One region of the Limosilactobacillus portuensis genome, then DNA from elsewhere that is predicted to be linked to it. Evidence: predicted binding sites of a transcription regulator. Region 1 holds the regulator's gene; the other holds the start of a gene.

What was found. Region 1 encodes CtsR, which represses protease genes until heat stress. Its sites were predicted from a motif close to TTGGTCAAAAAAGGTCAAANA; they were not measured.
Region 2: clpP (ATP-dependent Clp endopeptidase proteolytic subunit ClpP) is a predicted target of CtsR. The motif match lies at 9,042-9,062, and genes of this name have one in related genera.

The regions. Positions count from the first base shown of each region.
Region 1 is NZ_CP117296.1:298,406-311,313, forward strand. Features, by position in the region: lysine riboswitch at 1-132, shown strand, start outside; gene PRK60_RS01325 (amino acid permease) at 232-1,710, shown strand; gene PRK60_RS01330 (deoxynucleoside kinase) at 1,870-2,511, shown strand; tRNA gene PRK60_RS01335 (tRNA-Val) at 2,576-2,648, shown strand; tRNA gene PRK60_RS01340 (tRNA-Leu) at 2,652-2,734, shown strand; tRNA gene PRK60_RS01345 (tRNA-Gly) at 2,819-2,890, shown strand; tRNA gene PRK60_RS01350 (tRNA-Arg) at 2,897-2,970, shown strand; tRNA gene PRK60_RS01355 (tRNA-Pro) at 3,020-3,093, shown strand; gene PRK60_RS01360 (serine hydrolase domain-containing protein) at 3,291-4,256, shown strand; gene adhP (alcohol dehydrogenase AdhP) at 4,456-5,478, shown strand; gene PRK60_RS01370 (CtsR family transcriptional regulator) at 5,756-6,223, shown strand; gene PRK60_RS01375 (ATP-dependent Clp protease ATP-binding subunit) at 6,238-8,715, shown strand; gene PRK60_RS01380 (TetR/AcrR family transcriptional regulator) at 8,950-9,543, shown strand; gene rpoB (DNA-directed RNA polymerase subunit beta) at 9,768-12,908, shown strand, end outside.
Region 2 is NZ_CP117296.1:1,352,128-1,365,035, forward strand. Features, by position in the region: gene PRK60_RS06985 (ClC family H(+)/Cl(-) exchange transporter) at 1-1,276, opposite strand, end outside; gene PRK60_RS06990 (amino acid permease) at 1,382-2,767, opposite strand; gene eno (phosphopyruvate hydratase) at 3,004-4,326, opposite strand; gene tpiA (triose-phosphate isomerase) at 4,415-5,164, opposite strand; gene PRK60_RS07005 (phosphoglycerate kinase) at 5,234-6,445, opposite strand; gene gap (type I glyceraldehyde-3-phosphate dehydrogenase) at 6,539-7,552, opposite strand; gene PRK60_RS07015 (hypothetical protein) at 8,356-8,487, opposite strand; gene clpP (ATP-dependent Clp endopeptidase proteolytic subunit ClpP) at 9,134-9,727, shown strand; gene whiA (DNA-binding protein WhiA) at 9,788-10,729, opposite strand; gene PRK60_RS07030 (gluconeogenesis factor YvcK family protein) at 10,743-11,729, opposite strand; gene rapZ (RNase adapter RapZ) at 11,750-12,619, opposite strand; gene uvrA (excinuclease ABC subunit UvrA) at 12,861-12,908, opposite strand, start outside.

The sequences.
Region 1 (12,908 bases):
GGAAAATAAGTTCCGGAGTGGTTTTGAAAGGAAAGAATGCCGAAATATTGCCTAGCTTATTCTGGGTGGTATTGGGTCATGATTGAAGAAGTCATGGACTGTCGCGATAAATCGCGGGGCGCTTCGCTGAACGATTCAATGATAAATTTTGGGTCTTCTAATGAGGTTGCCTTGTTGGAAGACTCTTTTTTATTGAATAAGTCGCTCAGATATTTACGGGAGGAATTTAAGATGACAGAAGACACGGGTAATGGTCAGGGACAGATAAAAAGGACGCTTAAAACACGTCACCTGGCGATGATTGCTCTTGGCGGAACGATTGGTACTGGTCTATTTATCACCAGTGGTTCGGCAATTTCAACTGCTGGACCAGGTGGGGCTTTAGTGGCATACGGAATCATGGGGATTATGGTCTACTTCTTAATGACTAGTCTTGGTGAAATGTCAACGTATATGCCACTTACTGGTTCGTTTTCTGCATTTTCATCAAAGTTTGTTGATCCTGCATTGGGATTTGCAATGGGATGGAATTATTGGTTTAACTGGGCGATTACAATTCCGGTTGACGTAACCAGTGCAGGAATTGTAATGAATTTCTGGTTACCGCATGTTCCTAGCTGGGTATTTAGTACGATCGTCTTAGTTTTAGTTTTCCTTATCAACTATTTATCAGTTCGCTCGTACGGTGAAACAGAGTATTGGTTAGCTTTAATTAAGGTAATTACCGTGATCGTTTTCTTAATTGTCGGAGTTGCAATCATTCTGGGAATTATGGGCGGTCAACCTGTTGGCTTTAGTAATTTTCACTACAAGAAAGCACCATTTGTTGGTGGAATTCCAGCAATTATTAGTGTATTTCTGGTTGCTGGTTTCTCTTTCCAGGGGACAGAATTAGTTGGGATTACTGCTGGGGAGGCTGCTACTCCTGAAAAGTCAATTTCAAAGGCAATTCATTCAACTTTCTGGCGAATTCTTCTTTTCTATATCTTTGCCATTTTTGTAATTGCATGTATCCTACCATATACAGATAAGAACTTGTTAAATTCGGATGTTACTAATATTACAATGAGTCCATTTACAATTATTTTTAAGCGGGCTGGCTTAGCAGTAGCTGCCAGTATCATGAATGCGGTTATCTTAACTGCGGTTGTTTCTGCTGCTAACTCTGGTTTATATGCTTCAACCCGGATGCTTTACTCACAGGCTCGCGAAGGTTATGCATGGCGATTCTTTGGCTATGTTAACCGTCGTGGGATACCGATTTATGCGCTAATTGGAACGATGGTTGTTTCAACACTAGCATTTGCAACTCAGTTTATTGTTCCTCAAGCTTACCTTTACTTAACAGATGCTTCTGGACTTTGTGGCTTTATTGCCTGGTTAGGAATTGCCATTTCGCATTACCGGTTCCGGAAAGCTTATACTGCTCAAGGTCATTCTGTAAGTGAACTTAAATATCACGCAACTCTGTATCCTTTTGGGCCAATTTTTGCGTTCGTTCTTTGTACAATTGTTATTTGTGGACAGAATGTTGAGGCCTTTGCAAAGCTTGACTGGTCAAATATTTTGATTACATACATGAGTGTGCCGTTATTCTTAATTTTGTTCTTCTACTACAAGATTCGCTATAAGACTCATATTATTCCGTTGAAAAAGGTAGATCTTTCCCGGCAGACTAAAGGGGAAAAGTATGATCCAGAGCAAAATTAATTAAAATTAGAAGAGGATCCTTATACCGAGGAAATTTAGGTATAGGGATCCTCTTTAAAGTTAGGAAAAAGACTTCCGATTCAGTATCTTCTTTTTTTTACTGTTCAATGGTAGAATGGTAAAGTTGTTTTTTATAAATTAAAGGGGGAGAAGCATTTAATGATTGCACTCGCAGGGACAATTGGTGCCGGGAAGACAAGCTTAACTGGATTGCTGGCCGATCATTTGAATAGCCAAGCATTTTATGAATCTGTTGATGATAATAAGATTTTGCCACTTTTTTATAAGGACCCGAAAAAGTACGGTTTTTTACTGCAGATTTACTTTTTAAATCGACGATTAGATGAGATTAAAGATTCTTTTGAAAATGATCTAAATGTCCTTGACCGTTCGATCTTTGAAGATGCATTGTTGTTTAAACTTAATGCTGATATGGGCCGGGCAACTGAAACAGAATCAGCTATCTACTCATCATTACTGCACAACATGATGGAAGAATTACCTGAACAGCCTCATCAAAAAGCTCCTAATCTGCTAATTACGATTCAAGTTTCATTCGAAACAATGCTGGAGCGGATAAAAAAACGTGGTCGGTCATACGAGCAACTTGCCAATGATCCCTCCCTTTATAGTTACTATAAGAACCTTAATGAACGCTATCGTGACTGGTATCAACAATATAATGCCAGTCCTAAGATGCTAATTGATGGGGATAAGTATGACTTTGTTGAGGATCAAGCAGCAGCACGCCAAGTATTGAAAATGATTGATCAAAAATTAATTGAACTTGGTTTAAAATAATTATTGACACTAAATTTAAATAATGATATATTAATAAAGTTCCATTATGAATATATCATTTTTCGGAGGATTAGCTCAGTTGGGAGAGCATCTGCCTTACAAGCAGGAGGTCACAGGTTCGAGCCCTGTATCCTCCATATGCGGATGTGGCGGAATTGGCAGACGCGCAAGATTTAGGATCTTGTATCTTTTAGATGTAAGGGTTCAAGTCCCTTCATCCGCATTTGGAATAAAAACTTTATTTCAAAATCATATTGACATCGGTCTGTGACACGTGGTATATTAATTATCGTTGCAGAACAGTTATGCGGAAGTAGTTCAGTGGTAGAACATCACCTTGCCATGGTGGAGGTCGCGGGTTCGAATCCCGTCTTCCGCTCTTTATGCACCCATAGCGCAATTGGATAGAGTGTCTGACTACGAATCAGAAGGTTGAAGGTTCGACTCCTTCTGGGTGCACTACTTAAAAGCGTGGCACACTACTTAGTGTTGTCACGCTTTTTCTTTTCGGAACTTAGCTCAGCTTGGTAGAGCGCTACGTTCGGGACGCAGAGGTCGCAAGTTCAAATCTTGTAGTTCCGATTATCATAATTATAAGGAGCAGGGAAAACTAATTTGTTAGTTCTGTCCTGCTTTTTTAGTAGTAATGATTTGATGAAAGACATTTTGCTTGTAGATTACAATTTAATTTTTGGGAACGGCTTATGACAAGGAAATTATTCTACTTATTATTAATACCGGTAATTATTTTAGGAGTGCTTCTCTGGAGTCCACAGAAAATGGTGAACGCCAGCCAAGTTGATGGGAAAACCAAGGTAGAATTACAAACTTACCTTCAAGATCACCATATCAATGGCATTATTCTAGTCAACGGGAAACGGGATCAACCGGTAGTTCTAAGGAATAAACTTACAACTAACCCAGCACAAGTTGTTGCTCCTAATGCTCTATTTCCAATTGGCTCGCTACAAAAATTGATAACAGGGGTTGCAGTATACCAGCTCGTTCAGAAGGGGAAGCTAAAGTGGGAGATGCCACTAAGTAAATATTATCCCCAAATTCAAGGAAGCGACCAAATAACATTACAACAGTTAATGGCTCATACAAGTGGTTTGCAAAATGATGGTGCGTTGCCGAAGAAAACTTTAAATAATGAAAAAAGTCAGGAACGTTTTTTCCTTCACCATTTTAAGAATACAGCTAGTCACGATTGGAATTATCAGGATATTGATTTTGAAATGTTAGGTGCTATTATTCGTCAGCGAACACATGATGACTACTATCACTTTATAAAAAAGACAGTTTTAAGGTCGCTGAATCATCAGCAGCTAAAAATGGTGTACCAGGTAAAACCGCGTCAAGTATTGCAGACTATGCAACCGGGTGTGACTTGGCGGATACTATCACAAACTGCTTCGTCAGAAATTGGTGCCGGTGATCTACTGCTCTCACCATTAAATTATTGGAAATTTATTTACCATGACGTAATCAGTAACCCAAAGCTTATTAAGAGCTTTGCTAACCAACCAAAGAGCCAGCGTGAAGCTTATTTTGGTGGTGTTTATTTTCAAGGAACGGTTATTCGGGCTAATGGTAGCGAGCCGGGGTATAATTGTTGTTTTTTTGCGGATTATAAAACTAAACGAACATTGATGCTGTTTACCAATAACATTGATTATCAAACCCTTCGCCAAACTGCTGAAGAACTTTATGAAATTTACAATGGTGAACAAATTCAGCCATAGTGTACGAAATTTATTTGCTAAAATACTCACAATTGGTATTGATTAAGTGATGCTAGTTTCAGCATACTGATAGGAAACTAACAGAATATTGGTCTATTAGTTTCCTGTTTATTTATTCACAAAAGCGCTTTAAAAAACGAATTGGATTTGTTATTATATTTTGTGTAAAAGATAACAAGTTCAAAGGAGATTTTAGATTATGAAAGCTGCTGTTATTAACGATCCAGTAGATGGTTACGTTACTGTTAAGGATGTTCAACTTCGGGATCTTAAACCAGGTGAAGCTCTAGTTGACATGGAATACTGTGGTCTTTGTCACACCGACTTGCACGTTGTTGCTGGTGATTTTGGTAAGAAGCCAGGACGGATTATTGGTCACGAAGGTGTTGGTCGTGTATCTAAAGTTGCTCCTGGTGTTACTTCCTTAAAGGTTGGGGATCGAGTATCAATTGCTTGGTTCTTCAAGGGTTGTGGACACTGTGAATACTGCCTTACTGGTCGTGAAACACTTTGCCGGAACGTTTTGAATGCTGGTTACACTGCTGATGGTGCAATGGCACAACAATGTATCGTTCCTGCTGATTATGCTGTTAAGGTTCCAGAAGGTCTTGATCCAGTTGAAGCTACTTCATTAACTTGTGCCGGTGTTACTATGTACAAGGCATTGAAGGTTGCTGACATCAAGCCAGGTCAATGGGTATCTATTGTTGGTGCTGGTGGTCTTGGTAACTTGGGTATTCAATTTGCTCATAATGTTTTCGGTGCTCACGTTATTGCCGTTGATGGTAACCCTGAAAAGCTTGAAGCTGCTAAGGAAAACGGTGCTGAAATTGTTATTAACCGTCACGATGGCGATGTTGATAAGCAAATCCAAGAAAAGGTTGGCGGTGTCCACGCTGCTGTTGTAACTGCTGTTTCAGCTTCAGCATTTGACCAAGCAGTTGACTCACTTCGTCCAGATGGTAAGTTAGTTGCCGTTGCTCTTCCACAAGGTGACATGAAGCTTAACATTGCTAAGACTGTTCTTGACGGAATTATCGTTGCTGGTTCATTAGTTGGTACTCGTCAAGATTTGGCTGAATGTTTCCAATTTGGTGCTGAAGGCAAGGTTCACCCAATTGTTAAGACTCGGAAGTTAAGTGAAATCAATGACATGATCCAAGAATTGAAGGATAACAAGGTTGTTGGTCGGAACGTTGTTGACTTCAGCTTAGAAGATTAATCTATAAAATATCCCCTTTTTGAAATTTAGCGAGAGCAAGGTATTTAGGTCTTGCAAACGTAAATAAGCTCCTAGAGTAAGGTAAAACCAAACTCTAGGAGCTTTATTTATCTACCATGTGCTACTTGATTTTATCTCGGTAATGAAAAGCATGTCATAGTCTTTTCCTTAAATTATTTGCTAGTACTTACTCTTTATTGAGATAGTTTTCTGGTTCCTGATTTAATATTGTGGTAAAATTTGGTCAAGATTAGTCAGGAAATTTGGAGGTGATGGAATGGAAGAGAAAAGTATTTCTGACATTATTGAGGAGTATTTGAAACAAATCCTTGGTGAGTCATCTCAAATTGAAATTCGTCGTTCGGAAATTGCCAATCATTTTGATGTTGTTCCGTCACAAATTAATTATGTAATTAAAACCCGATTTACTATTCAGCATGGATACTTAGTGCAAAGTAAACGTGGTGGTGGCGGCTATATTCGAATTGAGCGCGTTAATTTACTTGATAATGTTGATGTGTTAAACTCACTAATCCAAGCAATTGGGGATTCAATTAGTGAGCGTGATGCTTACGATATTGTTCGAACGCTTTATGATGAAAAAGTACTGACAAGGCGAGAGGGGGACTTAATGCTAGTTGCCTTGTCAAAGCAAACCCTAAATGTGAATGATTGTAATGTTGAAGCTCAGTTAAGAGCAAGAATTTTAATTTCAATGCTTAATCGTTTACGGTATGAGAGCTAGGAGGAAAGCAGTTAATGGATAATATGTTTACACCAAGTGCCAAACACGTCTTGGCACTCGCCCATGAACAAGCAAAGTACTTTAAGCACCAAGCCGTTGGTACTGAACACTTATTACTCGCGTTGGCAATTGAAAGGGAGGGGATTGCTAGCAAAATTTTTGAGCAATTCTCCATTACTAGTGATGATATTCAGGAAGAAATCGAGCGGATGATTGGCTATGGGACAATGGATGACATGGGGCCAGCCGATTACCTTCCATATTCTCCCAAGGCGCGTCAAGTATTAGCGCTAGCGGGACAAGAAGCGCAACAGTTAAACGCCTTAAAGATTGGTACTGAGCATTTACTGCTTGCGTTGATTTCAGATGAGGGAATCCTCTCTTCCAGGATTCTGCTGAGTTTAGATGTATTACCGCGACAAATTCGTAAAGTAACCTTACGTCGTCTTGGTGTATCAGACATTCAAGCACGGCAGCGGTTAGGAAGACAGCCGGGACAACGGGCACGAAGATCGGAGACGCCAACTCTTGATAAGCTTGCACGTGATATGACTCAAATGGCAAGGGATGGCAAACTTGATCCCGTAATTGGTCGCGACAATGAATTACGACGGGTTGAGCAGATCTTAAGTCGCCGAACAAAGAATAATCCAGTGTTAATTGGTGAACCTGGTGTCGGAAAGACGGCAATTGCTGAGGAACTGGCTCGCCGAATGGCTAGTAATGAGGTTCCTGAAGACTTAGCACAAAAACGACTGATGATGCTTGATATGGGATCGTTGGTCGCTGGAACTAAGTATCGTGGAGAGTTTGAGGACCGGTTGAAGAAGGTTATTGATGAGATTCAAAAAGATGGTCATGTGATCCTCTTCATTGATGAATTACATACCCTAATTGGTGCTGGTGGTGCTGAAGGGGCGATCGATGCTTCAAATATTTTAAAGCCTGCGCTTGCTCGCGGTGATTTGCAGACGATTGGGGCCACGACTCTTGATGAATACCAAAAGTATATTGAATCTGATGCTGCACTAGAACGGCGGTTCGCGACTGTTCAGGTTGAAGAACCGACTGAAAATGTTGCTTTGCAGATCCTGAATGGCTTGCGGCCAAAGTATGAGGAACACCACCATGTTAAAATTGATGATGATGCATTAAAACAGGCTGTTAAGTTATCAAGTCGGTATATCACGGACCGTTATTTGCCGGATAAGGCGATTGATTTAATTGATGAAGCCTCCTCAATGGTACGGATTGATGCCGAAGAAAAAGGAAATCATCAACCATCATTGACCACAAAGCTAGCACAACTCCGGCAACAAAAAGAAGCTGCAATTGAGAATCAGGATTTTGATCAAGCAGCTAATCTCCGACAAGAAGAGCTAACATTGAAGGCTAAAGTTGACGAGCAACAGAAAAAGGCTGAGCAACAATCTACACGACAAAAGCTCCACACAACAGGGGAAGATGTTGCAAAAATTGTTGCTGAATGGACCGGTGTTCCGTTGACCCAGCTTAAGAAGAGCGAGAGTGAACGATTGGTTAACCTCGAAAAGGTTCTTCATAATCGTGTTATTGGTCAAAATGAGGCTGTATCAGTTGTTGCAAAGGCAATTCGCCGAGCAAGAAGCGGGTTGAAAGATCCGCAACGGCCGATTGGTTCATTTATGTTCCTTGGACCAACAGGGGTAGGAAAAACGGAATTAGCTAAAGCGTTGGCGGCAGCAATGTTTGGTTCTGAAGACAACATGATTCGAATTGATATGTCTGAATACATGGAAAAGTATAGTACTAGTCGTTTAATTGGTGTTGCTCCGGGCTATGTTGGTTATGACGAAGGTGGTCAATTGACCGAAAAGGTTCGTCAACACCCATATTCGGTTGTTCTATTAGATGAAGCAGAAAAGGCGCATCCCGATGTTTTTAATTTACTTCTTCAGGTTCTTGACGATGGTTATTTGACTGATGCTAAGGGACGAAAAGTTGACTTTCGTAATACCATTATTATTATGACCTCTAATTTAGGTGCAACACAGCTTCAGGATGAGAAAGAGGTCGGATTTGGTGCACGTGATGTTAGTCAGGACTACCAGGCGATGGCATCTGCAATTCGCCAACAATTAAAATTGCATTTCCGTCCAGAATTTCTGAACCGGATTGATGAAACGGTAATTTTCCACTCCTTGCAAAAGGACGAACTTCACCAAATTGTTAAATTAATGGTTGCCCAATTAAGAGCACGAGTTGCTGAACAAGGGATTAATCTAAAAGTTACACCTGCAGCGATTGATGTTGTTGCAACTGAGGGTTACGATCCGGCATATGGTGCTCGGCCATTACGACGGGCACTGCAGGATTTGATTGAGGATCCGCTAAGTACTGCGTTATTAAGTGGCAATGTTAAAACTGGTGATAACGTTGTTGTTGGTGCGCACCAAGGTAAGATTACCTTGAAAGTAAAAAATGATCACCATGAGCGAATGGTGAAAAATTAAAACTAAAAATGTGCTTTAACGATTGGTTTTCCAAACGTTGAAGCCTTTTTGTTTACGGAAAATTATTAAACATTTCTGTTATCATCTGTTCAATTGAAATTAATAAGAATAAAAATATTATTTTATCTATATCTGATTGGGAAGGAGATAATTTTGCTTAAAAGCTTGTCAAATCAGAGTTTTGGTGGCATTATATATTTATAATGTGATTAATATGTTAGGAGATAGTAAAGTATGAAGAGAGCTGAACAGCTTGAAAAAACACGACAGTCAATTATGAGAACAGCAACTAAGCTCTTCTTACAAAAAGGCTTCGGTGAAACTTCTACTCGTGATATCGCTAAGCAAGTTGGGATTACTCAACCGGCCCTTTACCATCACTTTAGCGATAAGGAAGTCCTCTATCTAGACGTGATGACTAATTTGAGTAGTAAGGTTCGTAAGGATATTAATAAGGTAATGCGAAAACATAAGCTAACACCTAACGAACAATTGTGGCAAATTGCGGTTGCGCTGAAGAAACATCACCCAGTAAGTATCTACGATCAATACCACCAAGCAGTTAGTTTGCTTTCAAAGAGTTCCCAACAAAAATTGAACATGATTCTCGCAATGAATTATCTTCAACCGATTGCTGAGTACTTTAAGCAACCTGAAGTTGAATTGCGCCCTGATATTTTGCCACAAGAGGCTGCTGAATTATTCTTAGCAGGTATCTCGCCAATTTTTGGTACTTACCAACCAATTGGTGGGCATAACATTAGTGACGATCAGCGTGATCAATTAATTTTAGACTGCATTATTAGTGGACTTTCAAAAACAAAATAATTAGTTGAGTAACTCTATTGACATTTAATAAATTATCTTATATACTATAAAAGTATGTAATTGTGAGTTCTCATATGAGTCTGATGATCTATTGTCCATTAGGCTCAGTAAATAAAACCAAAGGCAGTTTTTAACTGTTTTTGGATTTTTTTTGCTCAAAATTATGATTTTAGTTCATTTGTAACCAAATTGTAACATTTGAACTCACTGAATAAATTAGAGAGGTGAACAGTTTGGCCGGACATTTAGTTAAATACGGTAAGCACCGTACCCGTCGTAGCTACTCCCGAATCAAAGAAGTTCTCGAGTTGCCAAACCTGATTGAAATCCAAACGGACTCATATAACTGGTTCATGGATAAAGGTTTACGGGAAATGTTTGATGATATTTTGCCAATTGATGATTTCCAAGGGAAGTTATCATTGGAATTCGTAGACTATCAACTTTTGGAACCTAAGTATACTGTTGATGAAGCACGTGAACATGATGCAAATTACTCTGCACCGCTTCACGTTACTTTACGTCTTACTAACCATGAGACTGGGGAAATTAAGTCTCAAGATGTTTTCTTTGGTGAATTCCCATTAATGACAGATCAAGGGACCTTCATTATTAATGGTGCTGAACGGGTTATTGTTTCTCAATTGGTTCGGTCACCAGGTGTTTACTATAGTGAAGAAGCCGGCAAGAACGGCCGGCCAAGTTATGGTGCTACCTTTATTCCTAACCGTGGTGCCTGGCTTGAATACGAAACTGATGCTAAGAACATTTCTTACGTTCGGATTGACCGGACTCGTAAGTTGCCAATGACTGAATTAATCCGGGCACTTGGTTTTGGTTCAGATGATGAAATCATTGATATGTTTGGTGGCAACAGTGAGACCCTATCCTTGACTTTGGATAAGGATGTTCACAAGAATGCTGAAGACTCTCGGGTCGAAGAAGCACTCAAAGATATCTACGAACGCCTTCGTCCAGGTGAACCTAAGACTGCCGACTCAGCTCGGAACTTGTTAACTGCACGGTTCTTTGATCCTAAGCGTTATGACATGGCTCCAGTTGGTCGATACAAGACTAACAAGAAGCTGATGTTGAAGTACCGTCTTCTTGGTGAAACCTTAGCTGAAACCCTTGCTGATCCAGACACTGGTGAAGTTCTTGCTCAAAAGGGCGATAAGGTTACTAAAGAAGTATTGAAGAAGTTGGAACCATACTTAGATCGTGATGACTTTAAGATGATTACCTACACTCCTTCTGATGAAGCCGTGGTTACTGAACCAGTAAAGCTTCAAAAAGTTTTGGTTTACTCTCACGAAGATCCAGAACGAGTTGTTCCAATTATCGGTAATGGTCACATTCCATTGGAATACAAGCATATTGAACCAGCTGATATTCTTGCTTCATTGAACTACTTCTTTAACTTGCAAGAAGGTATCGGGACAACCGATGATATTGACCACTTAGGTAATCGGCGGATTCGTTCAGTTGGTGAATTATTACAAAACCAATTCCGAATTGGCTTAGCACGGATGGAACGGGTTGTTCGGGAACGGATGTCAATTCAGGATCCTGATACTGTTACTCCACAACAATTGATTAATATTCGACCAGTTGTTGCTTCAATTCGTGAATTCTTTGGTTCTTCACAATTGTCACAATTCATGGATCAGACCAACCCACTTGGCGAATTGACTCATAAACGGCGTCTTTCCGCCCTTGGTCCTGGTGGGTTGACTCGTGATCGGGCCGGATATGAAGTTCGTGATGTGCATTATACCCACTATGGTCGGATGTGCCCAATCGAAACTCCTGAAGGTCCTAACATTGGTTTGATTAACAGCCTTTCATCATATGCTCGTGTTAATAAGTATGGATTTATCGAAACTCCATACCGTCGTGTGTCATGGAAGACTCATAAAGTTACTGATAAGATCGACTACTTAACTGCCGACGAAGAAGATAACTACATCATTGCTCAGGCTAACACGCCTTTGAATGATGATGGTTCATTTGCTCAAGATCAAGTTATGTGTCGTGATAAGGATGATTACATTGAAACGAGCGTTGAGAACGTCGACTACATGGACGTTTCTCCAAAACAAGTTGTCTCCGTTGCTTCCGCATGTATTCCATTCCTTGAAAACGATGACTCTAACCGTGCCTTGATGGGGGCCAACATGCAACGGCAAGCTGTTCCGTTGTTAAACCCTCATGCACCATTAGTAAGTACTGGAATTGACTATAAAGCAGCCCATGACTCTGGGGTGGCCATGATTGCTAAGAAGTCAGGGACAGTTGAATATGTTGATGCTCGAGAAGTTCGTGTTCGTGAGGAAGATGGCACTCTTGATACTTACAAATTAATGAAGTTCCGTCGTTCTAACGGTGGTAAGAACTACAACCAACGACCAATTGTTAAAGTTGGCGAACATGTCGATGCCGATGATGTCCTTGCTGATGGACCATCAATGGAACAAGGTGAATTAGCCTTAGGTCAAAACCCATTGATTGCCTTCATGACTTGGCAAGGTTATAACTTCGAAGATGCCATCGCAATTAGCGAACGGTTAGTTAAGGATGACGTTTATACATCAATCCATATTGAGTCATACGAATCAGAAGCTCGGGAAACTAAGCTTGGACCTGAAGAAATGACCCGTGAAATTCCTAATGTTGGTGACGACGCACTTAAGGATCTGGACGAAAATGGGATTGTTCGGATTGGTGCTGAAGTGCACGACGGCGATATTTTAGTAGGTAAGGTTACTCCTAAGGGAATGACAGAATTATCTGCTGAAGAACGGCTGCTTCACGCTATCTTTGGTGAAAAATCACGTGAAGTTCGTGATACTTCTCTCCGTGTTCCTCACGGTGGTGGCGGTATTATCCAAGACGTTAAGGTCTTTACCCGTGAAAATGGGGATGAACTTTCACCAGGTGTTAATACCATGGTTCGGGTTTACATTGCCCAAAAGCGGAAGATTCAAGTCGGTGATAAAATGTCAGGTCGTCACGGTAACAAGGGTACTGTTTCTATTGTTGTACCTGAAGAAGATATGCCGTATATGCCAGACGGTACACCAATCGACATTATGTTGAGTCCAATGGGTGTGTCAAGTCGTATGAATATCGGACAGTTGCTTGAATTGCACTTAGGGATGGCCGCAAAGCGTCTTGGAATTCACATGGCAACACCAGTATTCGATGGTGCTACCGATAAAGATGTTTGGGATGCTGTTAAGGAATCTGGATTCCCTGAAGACGGTAAGACAATTCTTTATGACGGTCGAACAGGTGAACCATTTGAAAACCGGATTGCCGTTGGTTCAATGCATTACCTTAAGTTGGCCCACATGGTTGACGAT
Region 2 (12,908 bases), 870 kb from region 1:
CGATAAAGTTTTCAAACATCGCGGTATAAACAGGTCTACCATGCAACGCATCAACCACCAGATAGGCAATAATCGAAACCATTGCTAACGGCATCAAATGTGCTAACGAACCTACCATTTCGGTAATAAGCAGAATTGCAGTAAATGGCGCCTTACTGATACAAGCAAAGTAGCCTGCCATTGCGTAAATAATGAAATTTGGTAGGTACCGCGCAGGCAAAATTCCCACTTTAACCATTAGTGTACAATAAACTGCTCCCAAGACTGCTCCTAAGGTCAAAATCGGCAGAAAGATTCCCCCAGGTAATTGGCTTCCGTAGCTAATCATTGAAAAGACAAAGCGAAGAACAAACAAGCCGATAAAAAGAGTTAGGGAGAATGGCAGTAATCTTAACTCAGCAATTAACTGGTTTCCACCACCAAGAGTATAAGGAAGGTACCAAGCAACCGGGATAACTAAAAGAAATGGGATAACAGGATATACTGAAGGCTTAAGCCATGTTAGCTTTCCTGACCAATGATCAAGTCGCAAAATAACAACCTGATAAAGCCGGCCCAGAAAGCCAAGCGCAATTCCTAGAATAATTAGATGCCAATACAAGCCAACCGGCAATTCATATTGATAAGGAACATTTAATACCGGCTTAAGGCCAAAGATAGTCATAGAAACCATATTTGAGCAAAGCGAACTAATAAAGGTTGCCAGCCAAATTAACGGTGAGAAGTTATGATAAACTTCCTCCAGAATAAAAATGGTACTTGCAATCGGTGCATTAAATGCTGCTGCCAATCCAGCAGCGGCACCACTAGCAATGCCAACACGACGGTTAAGTGAACTAACGTGGGCCGTTTCGGCAACCCCCTGACCAATTGTCGCTCCCAACTGGATTGAAGGTCCTTCGCGGCCGAGAAACAGACCAGAACCAATGGCAAAAATTCCGCCAAGATACTTTCGCCATAAAACCGGCCACCATTTTTCGTCAAATTGACACTTTAACTGACCCTCAACCTGAGGGATCCCGGACCCTTTAATATTCGGGTAGCGCTGTGCAAGCTGGCCCAAAATTAATGCTAGAATTACCGAACCAACTGTCCAATAAATTAATCCCGTTGGGTGATGGTGGAAATAGGCAAAACTCGCACTAACAAATTCCAAAAAATGTTGAATGATTAACCGAAATGTACTAACCACTAATCCCGTTAACAGTCCAATAATAATGGCGCGAATCATTTGCTTAACTTGGCTATCCTGGTTAACAGTTCTTTCCTTATTCATTGTTTCTCCTAACTTTCCCTAAGATTCACCCAAGTATTGTACTACATCTCCAAAGAAAAAACAGGTAGTGGATAGTGATTAATCCAGAACCTGCTAGTTAAGTTCTTATTTAGCTGTTGTTCTCTTTAAGCCATGCCGAACAAGGTAAACAATTGTTGCAACAATCAGAACAATTGCCCCGACAATAACCGAAATCCGGGTATCAGGATTAATGAACATAAAGATCACAATTACAATTAGCATAATAAACGCGAAGTAATTTGAGAATGGATAGAGAGGTAACTTAAACGGATGATCTACCATCAAGTCTGCATTATTCTTCCGGAAACGTAATTCCGCAAGAAGGATTACAAACCACGGAATCATCCCTGGCAGAACTGAAGAACTGAAGACAACGACAAACATATCGGAAGTTGAATGATTATAAATTGAGGAAATCATATCAATGATAAAGCCAATTAAAATCCCCCCGGAGATTCCAAGAATTGCCGCATCAGGAACAATTCGCTTTGAAAGGCGACCAAAAATCTTTGGTGCATCCCCTTCATGGGAAAGTTTAAATAGCATCCGACTTGAACTGTAAATTCCGGAGTTAGCACCAGAAAGGGCTGCCGTTAGTACAACAAAGTTAATAATTGATGCTGCAGCAGTAATCCCCACCTTAGCAAAGGTTGATACAAATGGTGAACCAACACTGCTTAGCTTATCCCACGGGTAAATCGTTACGATAACGAAGATAGCCCCAACATAGAAAATCAGGATCCGAAAAAGGACAGACTTAACAGACTTAATAATTGCTTCCTGCGGATCGGCAACTTCACCAGCAGAAATTCCCAGTAATTCAATTCCCTCATATGACCCAACGATAATTGACATTGAGAAGAAGAAACCACTAATTCCGCCCGTAAAGAAGCCACCATGTGCCCAAAGATTACTAAAACCTGTTGGGTGACCACCGTTACCAAAACCGAAAAGGATCACCATGAAGCCTAAGAAAATCATGAAGATAATTGTAACAACCTTGATCATTGCAAACCAAAATTCTAGCGAGCCATATGCCTTAGCACTAGCAAGGTTTGCCAATACCAAGAAGATAATGATCACGATCCCGGCAATCCAAGTATGCATGTGTGGCCACCAAAATTTCAGATATTCGGTAGCCGCCACAACTTCCGACATTCCAACAACAATATATTCAAAGACATTCGCCCATTTAGCAAGATATCCTGCAAGTGGGTGCACATACTCAGTAGCGTAGTCCGCAAACGACCCCGTTCCCGGATTAATGTAGATCATTTCTCCAAGAGCCCGCATAACAATGTAGAGGATTAAGCCAACAAATGCATAAGCTAAGAGTACTGATGGTCCGGTCCACTTAATTGTTGATGTTGAACCCATAAATAACCCAACACCAATTGCTCCACCTAAGGAAATCATTTCCATTTGGCCAGCAGTCATTGATCGCCGTAACTTTGGCGCAGAATTTTTCATTAGTATCAAATCCCTTTCTCAAATTATAGCTCTTCAAATTATATTATATGAATCACTAATTGCCAAGAACTTTTCTAATCATTCTCTCATTATTAATTGGTTTAACAAAAAATAATTAACTTAATTAAGAAAGAAAAGCTGATAAAATAATAAAAATAACTTAAACAAAAATAGACCTTCCACAGTCAACTGAAATTGACTATGAAAAGGTCTATTATTCTTTAACGTTATGTTAATTAACGGTTTTCGATGTCTTGACGAGCTTGTTCACTCAAGTTGTAGAAGGAGTGGATACCCTTGTATTGAGCAACATCACCAAGTTGGTCTTCAATCCGCATTAATTGGTTGTACTTAGCAAGACGGTCAGTCCGGCTCATGGAACCAGTCTTGATTTGTCCAGCATTAGTAGCAACAACTAAGTCAGCAATGGTAGTATCTTCAGTTTCACCAGAACGGTGTGAAACAATAGCAGTGTAACCAGCTTCCTTAGCCATTTCGATTGCTTCAACAGTTTCAGTCAAAGTACCGATTTGGTTAAGCTTAATTAAGATTGAGTTAGCTGCACCCATCTTAATACCCTTCTTAAGGTAATCAGTGTTAGTTACAAAGAAGTCATCACCAACAAGTTGAACCTTCTTACCAAGCTTGTTAGTAAGGGTTACCCAGTCATTCCAGTTGTTTTCATCAATTGGGTCTTCAACAGATACAACTGGGTACTTTTCAATAATTCCTGAAAGGTAGTCAATAAATTCATCAGTAGTGAATTCTTCACCAGTTGACCAACGAAGCTTGTACTTCTTGTCTTCGTCGTTCCACAATTCTGAAGCAGCAACGTCAAAGGCAATTGCAATATCCTTACCTGGCTTGTAGCCGGCATCCTTGATAGCTTTAATCAAGTATTCGAATGGTTCTTCGTTGTTAGCAAAGTCTGGAGCAAATCCACCTTCGTCACCAACAGAAGTTACCTTTCCAGCAGCTTCCAATTCCTTCTTCAAAGCATGGAAAGTTTCTGAACCCCAACGAATTGCTTCACGAACAGTTGGTGCACCAACTGGCATGATCATGAATTCTTGGAAGTCAACCTTGTTATCAGAGTGAGCACCACCGTTGATAACGTTCATCATTGGTGTTGGCAATACGTGAGCATTGAAACCACCAAGGTAGTTGTAAAGAGGAATTTGTAATTCGTCAGCAGCAGCACGAGCAGCAGCAAGTGAAACAGCTAAAATAGCGTTAGCACCTAACTTACCCTTGTTTGGAGTACCGTCTAACTTAATCATTGCCTTGTCAATTGCAATTTGGTCGGTAACTTCCATACCAACAATTTCCTTAGCAATAACGTCGTTAACATTAGCAACGGCCTTTAATACTCCCTCACCGCCAAAACGGTTCTTATCACCGTCACGTAATTCAACGGCTTCGTGTTCACCAGTTGAGGCACCTGAAGGTACGATTCCACGGCCAACACCACCAGCTTCAGTATATACTTCAGCTTCAACTGTAGGGTTACCACGTGAATCAAGAACTTCACGTGCATAAATATCTGTAATAAGTGACATTTGATGAATCTCTCCTCTGTCTTAAATTCGATAGCAATCGCGCTATTTCATTAATATTGTATTATTTTGTGCAACCAAAAACAAGCATTTAGTGGTTAACTAATTTTAAAAATGTTTCAGGATCCAAGCTCGCACCACCTACGAGGACCCCATCAATATCCTGACTTGACATTAAGTCATTGATATTACTAGTTGTTACGCTTCCTCCATAAAGGATTCGAACGTCATCAGCAACGTCATTCCCGTACATATAAGCTATCGTCTGCCGAATTAGGTAACATCCCTCTTCAGCTTCATTAGGATCCGCACTTTGACCGGTCCCAATTGCCCAACTTGGCTCATAAGCAATTGTAACGTGTCTAATCTCGTCGCTTGAAAGTCCCTTAGCATCGTAAAGAATTTGGTTTACAACCCAATGAACTTTTTTCCCTGCTGTCCGTCGTCCCATTGTGTCATCACAACAAACGATGGGGCAAAGATGATCAGCTAATGCTGCTTTAATTTTTTTATTTACGATCTCATCAGTCTCATGAAAGTACTTCCGGCGCTCGGAATGTCCAAGGATTACATGGTGAATTCCTGCTTGATAAAGGGCGTATGGACTTGTCTCGCCTGTATACGCACCTTCATTTTTATAATAGCAGTTCTCAGCAGCAATTTTCAGTGGAGAGCCTGCAGCAGCTTCTTTCATTGAAACTAACGATAACGTTGGCCCCGCTAATGCAGTTTCCAACTGTTTTGCTGGTGGCAGCTGATCCTTTACCTTTTTAACAAAATCAACTGATTCAGCCACCGTTTTATGCATTTTCCAATTGCCAGCGATAATTGGTACCCTCATCAAAATCACTCCTTTAAACCGCAAAAAAAGCAGAATAGTCCCGTTTCAACCATTCCGCTTTATTATATATTACTTTTCAGAAATTGCAGCAATTCCTGGCAAAGTCTTACCTTCAAGGTAGGTTAATGAAGCTCCACCACCAGTAGAAATGTGGGTAAGTTGATCGGCAACTCCTAATTGCTTAACAGCGGCAGTAGAGTCACCACCACCAACAATCGTAGTTGCATCGTTCAAAGTACCAAGGAACTTACCTACTTCAAGGGTTCCCTTAGCAAAGTTAGGCTTTTCAAAGACACCCATTGGTCCATTCCAAACAACTGTCTTAGCATCTTTCAAAACATTCTTGAATTCTTCAACAGACTTAGGACCAATATCAAGAGCCATCCAGCCGTCGTCAATGTCGCCTTCAACAACCTTAGTGTTAGCATCATTGTCAAACTTGTCAGCTACAACGTTGTCAATTGGAAGGACGATCTTATCGCCAGCCTTATCAAGGATCTTCTTGGCAACATCAATCTTGTCTTTTTCAACAAGTGAGTCACCGGTCTTAATACCCTTAGCAGCGTAGAATGTGTAAGCCATTCCACCACCAATGATAATCTTGTCAGCCTTGTCAAGAAGGTTATCAATAACGCCAATCTTGTCTGATACCTTAGCACCACCAAGAATAGCAACGAATGGCCGTTGTGGATTATCAACTGCGTCACCCAAGAACTTGATTTCCTTTTCCATCAAGAAGCCGGCAGCAGCCTTTCCTGGCATGTTAGTAGCAATTCCAACATTAGATGCGTGCTTCCGGTGAGCAGTACCGAATGCATCGTTAACATAAACGTCACCCAAGGAAGCCCAGTACTTACCTAATTCAGGATCATTACCAGATTCACGCTTTACGTATTCGCCATTCTTAACATCTTCATAACGAGTGTTTTGAACAAGCAATACTTCGCCATCCTTAAGTTCGTTAATAGCATCTTCTAGTTCCTTACCTTCAGTAACTGGAACAAACTTAACGGGCTTATCAAGTAATTCAGAAAGACGTTCAGCAACAGCCTTTAAAGACTTAGCAGGCTTGTCTTCTTCTTTCTTAATTCGACCAAGGTGTGAGAACAGAATAGCCTTACCACCATGTTCGATAACGTACTTAATAGTTGGTAAAGCGGCAACGATTCGGTTATCATCTTCAACCTTAGTACCGTCATCACTAATTGGAACGTTAAAGTCAACCCGCATTAAAACTTTTTTACCGTTTAATGGTAAATCTTCAACAGTTAATTTTGCCATAAATTATGTTTCCTCCTTCTTTGTTAAGAAAAAGGGTGGTTGGAGTCTCCTCCTCCCACCTTTTTTATGTCGCTAATATTTCAGCATTCCGGATTAAAGGTTTGCAAAGTGAAGCAAAGTCCGGATCATGTTGCAAGTGAAACCATTTTCGTTGTCGTACCATGCAACAGTCTTAACTAATTGAGTACCATCTTCGCCTTCCATAATTTCGGTTTGTGATGGGTCAAATACAGAACCAAAAGTAGAACCAATAATATCAGTTGAAACGATTGGGTCATCAGTGTAACCGAATGCTGGGTTATCCTTGGCAGCTTCCTTCATAGCGTTGTTAACATCATCAACAGAAACCTTCTTGTTCATGATAGTAACAAGTTCAGTTAATGAACCATCAGGAACAGCAACACGTTGTGCGTGACCTGAAAGCTTACCATTCAATTCAGGAATAACAAGACCGATAGCCTTAGCAGCACCACTTGAGTGAGGAATAGTGTTAACAGCAGCAGCACGGTTGTTACGGAACTTCTTGCCACGTGGTTGGTCAAGAACAGCTTGGCTACCAGTGTAAGCGTGAACAGTAGTCATAGTACCAACCTTGATACCGAAGTTCTTGTTCAACCAGTATGCCATTGGTGCAAGACAACTAGTTGTGCATGAACCAGCTGAAACAATCTTGTCATCAGCCTTCAAAGTATCCAAGTTAACACCAGGAACAACAGTTGGAATGTTACCAGCAGGAGCAGAAATAAGAACACGCTTTGCGCCGGCATCCAAGTGAGCTTGTGACTTTTCTGCAGAAGTGTAGAAACCAGTACATTCAAGGACAAAGTCAACACCGTCGTTCTTTACCCAAGGAATGTTACGTGCGTCACGTTCTGCGTATACAGGGTATTCCTTACCATCAACAACGATACCCTTGTCAGTTGATGAAACTTCGCCATCAAAACGACCTTGGGTTGAGTCGTACTTAAGTAAGTAAGCCAACATTTCTGGTGAAGTCAAATCGTTGATAGCAACAACTTCAATATCATCAGTGTTGAGTTCGTGAATACGACGGAATGCCAAACGACCAATACGGCCGAAACCATTAATACCAATCTTTACAGTCATACTGCAATTTCCTCCTTTAGGAAAAACATAATTAGTGTCTTTGCTAATTCAATCACATTCATACAATACTAACCACATCTAAGCAGTATTAAGCATCTACCAGATCATGACTTAGCAATTACAACCTTACGGTATTAATAATACTCATATTTCACTAACTTGTCTATCCAATTAGCCTGAAAAGTTTTATTTTTCTTGTGAAAACGTTATCATTATTAAAAATAAAAATTTATTGTTGCAATTATAGTTAAAGTAAGATAATATAATATTTGTTGACGCGCCCTTAGTGTAATGGATCGCACGTGAGATTCCGGTTCTCGAGATCCGAGTTCGACTCTCGGGGGGCGCATTTTTTATAAGGAGACTAGCAAAATTTGTTAGTCTCCTTTTTTAGTAATATTTAATATAGAGGGAAACTGGGAATTAACCCATTTAAGAGCCTGATGGGCTAACCTAGAACGACGAATGATGATAAACTCATCAGAGTCGTTCGTAGCCGAATAGGCTTGCTCCGCTGTGTTAGACTCGAAGGCTCGGGTTACGAAATGAAGTGAGCCTATTTGGATTCTCGCGATTAGACTCAGTAGTTTCGAAAATTGCTGGTAATAGTTAAGAAGCCGAGAAAAAACGTCTTGTTTTTTCTCGGCTTCTTAACTATTGTTTAATGATTTCATCAATATTTATCGTCCTATGCTAGTCAGTCTTTCCTCTAAGAAAGTTAACTTCCGGTTGATCCCTATTATTAAATAAAGTAAATAAAAAAGTTGACTAAAATAGATTCAGTCAACCATTACGATATTAAACTACTTTTCTTCAGCTGGCTTTTCCTTAGCCCACTTACGAATAGCTTCAATCTTCTTTTCCTTTAATGCTCGCTTGTACTTAGGAGCAATTGGCCGACGACCTTGAACGCCGTATGGGTGTGCTTTACGCATAGCAAATGCCTCCTTATATATTAAACGTAAATTAATTAACGTTCCAATTATACCGGGCATGGATTTAAAAAGCAACCCTTCATAAGATGCTATCTCTTGTCAGGATTATCATAGCAGCATTTGCTAAAGTAAAAAAATTTCTTCAAATTAAACTATACCAATTTAATAATATCTTTAACAAAATTAATAAGCAAAAGAACTTACAAAGTATACCAATAGGAGGTACTATATAGTCGTAAACAAAAAAGGGCCAATTAAAAGTCCCAATATATGAAAACGAGGTAATTTATTATGACTAAAGATACATTCAAAGCATTCATTAAATTTAACAACACCGACTGGACAACCCTTGATAAAGAATCAGCTGCTACTGAACTCAGTTTGATTGCTAAGGATCTTCACTAAATTAAATTAATACCAACTATGCTATACGGCTCATTATTTCCTCTCCCCCTATCATTAATGATGCTTAGCCGTATAAACACCACGAATTGACCATAATAAAATAATGAGACCGTTAAACTCCCAGTCTCATTTTATTTTTCACGACAAATCATTTGACCTTTTTTGACCAAACGAGTATAGTATTCACATAAGTTAGCAATTAATGCTAACAAGTGCTAAAAATAAGGGAGGCTAATCGACTATGAATTTAGTTCCTACTGTTATTGAGCAATCATCTCGTGGTGAACGTGCTTATGACATTTATTCACGGCTTCTAAAGGATCGGATCATCATGCTATCTGGTCCAATTGAAGACGATATGGCTAATTCAATCGTTGCGCAACTTCTTTTCCTAGATGCGCAAGATTCAACAAAAGATATTTACCTTTACATCAACTCTCCAGGTGGTGTGGTTACATCTGGAATGGCAATTTACGATACCATGAACTTCATCAAGTCTGATGTTCAAACTATTGTTATCGGAATGGCCGCTTCCATGGCTAGCGTCTTAGTATCTTCGGGTGCTAAGGGTAAGCGGTTTGGTTTACCACATTCACAAGTCTTGATTCACCAACCATCTGGTGGTGCCCAAGGCCAACAAACCGAAATTGAAATTGCTGCTACTGAAATTCTGAAGACACGAAAGATGATTAACGAAATTCTGGCCAAGAATTCAGGGCAGCCAATCGAAAAGATTAATCGTGATACCGAACGTGATCACTACTTAACTGCTCAAGAAGCTGTTGATTATGGTTTGCTTGATGGAATTATGGAAAACAATTCTAAGTTAAAGTAACTAATGATCAAAAATAAGCTGAAGGAAAATTTCCTTCAGCTTATTTTCGTTTAAACTTTCTTATTTAGTCAATGCTCTGGTTCGCAGCTCATCCGCATACGCGTTTAGCTTTCGCAAGCGATGATTGACACCAGACTTCGAAATTGGACCACCAGGAACTAATTCTCCTAATTCTTTTAAACTGACTTCCTGGTGAGCAAGCCGCGTTTCAGCAATCTCGCGTAACTTATCTGGCAAGCTTTCTAAGCCGACACTTGCTTCAATGAGCTTAATATTTTCGATCTGTTTAGTTGAGGCATTAGCGATCTTATTCATATTTGCATTCTCACAGTTAACGAGACGATTAACCGAATTACGCATATCGCGAACAATTCGAATGTTTTCAAATTGCAGCATCGAATTAGTTGCGCCAATTAGCGACATAAAGTTAGCAATTTTCTCAGCTTCTTTAAGATAAACAATGTACCCGCTTCGTCGAGCAGTTGTTTGCGCATTTAAGCCAAACTTATTCATCATTCGAGCAATCATCTCATTATGTTCTTCATAGAGAGAATAAATTTCTAAATGATATCGAGAAGTTTCGGGATTATTTACAGAACCACCAGCTAAAAATGCACCACGTAAATATGAACGAACCATCCATTCATCCTTTAACAGCTCAACAGGAACCTGTTCCTTGATTTGCATCCCTTGTAAGATTTGTAAATCATCCAAAACACGTTCTGCAGAATAACGCAAACGAACAATATACTGATTATTTTTCTTTAGTTTCATCTTCCGCCGAACAACAATTTCACTTTCAACGTGATAGAAGTCTTTTAGCAATGAATAAATTCGTCGAGCAATGGCAGGATTTTCAGTTTGAATATTCAATACTAGGTGATGATTACTAATTCCGATTGAGCCATTCATCCTGATTAAAGCCATTAGTTCCGCTTTAGCATTATCACGATGAACCTTAATTGCCGTTAACTCTTTTTTTACTTCGCTAGCATAGGACAATGCTAGTCACCCCCTAATCATGAACTTCATGGAGGCGATTCATTAACTCATTAACAACCTTATCACGGTCATGAAATGCTCCATTATCCTTTAGCTGTAAGAAGTTGGAACTAATAACTCGGCATCCCTGCTTCCGGAGCCCCTGAAAATCATGTCCCACAGGCTGGGAAATTTCGTTCCATTCCTTAAAGTCAATATAATTATCGGGAACTGGCTGAATATTAACCAATACGGTATCAATAAAGTCTTTCCCAAGGTGACGGTTAAGTACCCGAACATGATCGGCATCAGTAAAGTGATCGGTTTCTCCCTTTTGCGTCATAATATTACAAATATAGACTACTTCTGCCCTACTTCTGCATACAGCCTGGGCAACATTGCGAATCATCAAATTTGGCAGAATACTTGTAAACAGACTACCCGGTCCCAAAACAATTTGATCTGCATTTTCAATTGCCTTAATAACCTCAGGAACCGCTTTTGCTTTATGACCGTCATCATCATTTGATGGCGTTACCCAGACACGTTTAATCTGCTTATGGGCCTTAGTAATTTCTGACTCACCACTAATTGTCGAGCCATCCATAAATTCAGCATTCAATGTTAATGGTTCATCAGAAACAGGGAAAACGTGTCCCCGAATCTCCATCATCTCTGAAAGTTCCTGAACTGCATCAAAAATGTCACCCTGCATTTCTGAAAGTGCGGAAATAATAAGGTTGCCAATGGCATGGCCTGCTAAAAATTGGTCAGTCGTTTTGAAACGGTACTGGAAGATTTCTTTCTGTAATTTTGGTAATTCAGAGAGAGCAACCAGAACATTTCGAATATCACCAGGCGGGACCACATTAATATAATCTCGTAGGATTCCCGATGAACCACCATCATCCGCAACGGTAACTACCGCTGTAATATCAGCATTTTGATCGCGTAACCCACGAAGGATAACTGGAAGACCAGTTCCACCCCCGATCACAACGATCTTTGGCTTATGAAACATATAATCCTTCCTCTACTTCTTTATTTTGCCTTATCGACGTCCCGATGGTGAATATTAACTTGATAACCATCAGCTTTTAAATCAGTTGCAATCTTATTTGCAATAGTAACGGAACGGTGTTGCCCTCCAGTACAGCCAATTGCAATCGTTAGACTACTTTTCCCTTCATGAATATAGCCTGGCATTGCCGTTTCTAATAATGACCTTAAATGAGCATAAAATTCCTTTGCTAACGGGCTTTTCATCACGTATTCCTGGACGGCAGCATCATTACCTGTCAAATGTTTAAGCTCTGGAACGTAAAAGGGGTTAGGGAGAAAACGAACGTCAAGCACAATGTCAGCATCTAACGGCAATCCATACTTAAAGCCAAACGACATTACTTCAATATAGAAATTGCTTCCCTCACCATGACCAAAGATTTTATTGAGTCTTAGTTTAAGGTTTCGTGGCGTCAAAGAAGTAGTATCAATCCGAATGTCTGCCTCACTTTTAAGATTATTCAGTAGTTTTCGCTCAGCCGTCACTCCGTCCAATAACCGACCATGAGGTGATAGTGGGTGTGAACGACGTGTTTCCTTATAACGAGAAATCAATTTATCATCGGCGGCATCGAGGAAAAGTAAACTAACCTCAAGATCTTCACGTCTTTTCAATTGTCGAATACTTGGCAGCACTTGATCATAGAATCTCTGGGAACGAGAATCCATTACCATAGCTACCTTATTAAACTGACTCGCTTTTTCCATCACATCGACAAATTTTTCTGCCAAGTTAGGAAGCATATTATCGAACACGAAGTAGCCTAAGTCTTCAAGACTATGAACAGCAACGGTTTTCCCGGCACCGCTCATTCCGGTAATAATTACCACTCGCATCTTCTCTACCATGTTCTCCCCCTCTTTTCTACACTTATACCTAATCATTGTATCACAACAATCCGGGCGTGTCTTTTAATAACTAAAACTAAAGCAGGTCTTATTATTTTTCAGGAAATGCTAGTTAATACTTAAAAGACACAGAAAAAGCTTCAAAGCTCGCCAATCTCGAACTCTGAAGCCTTCTTGAACCATTTTCCAAGGAATCGCTATGCGTTAGTAATGGATCCCTTCCCTAGGTTATTTAGAAACTTTAATGTTGCTTTTTCTCTTCAAGTGCCTTATCCCGTTCTAGCATCTT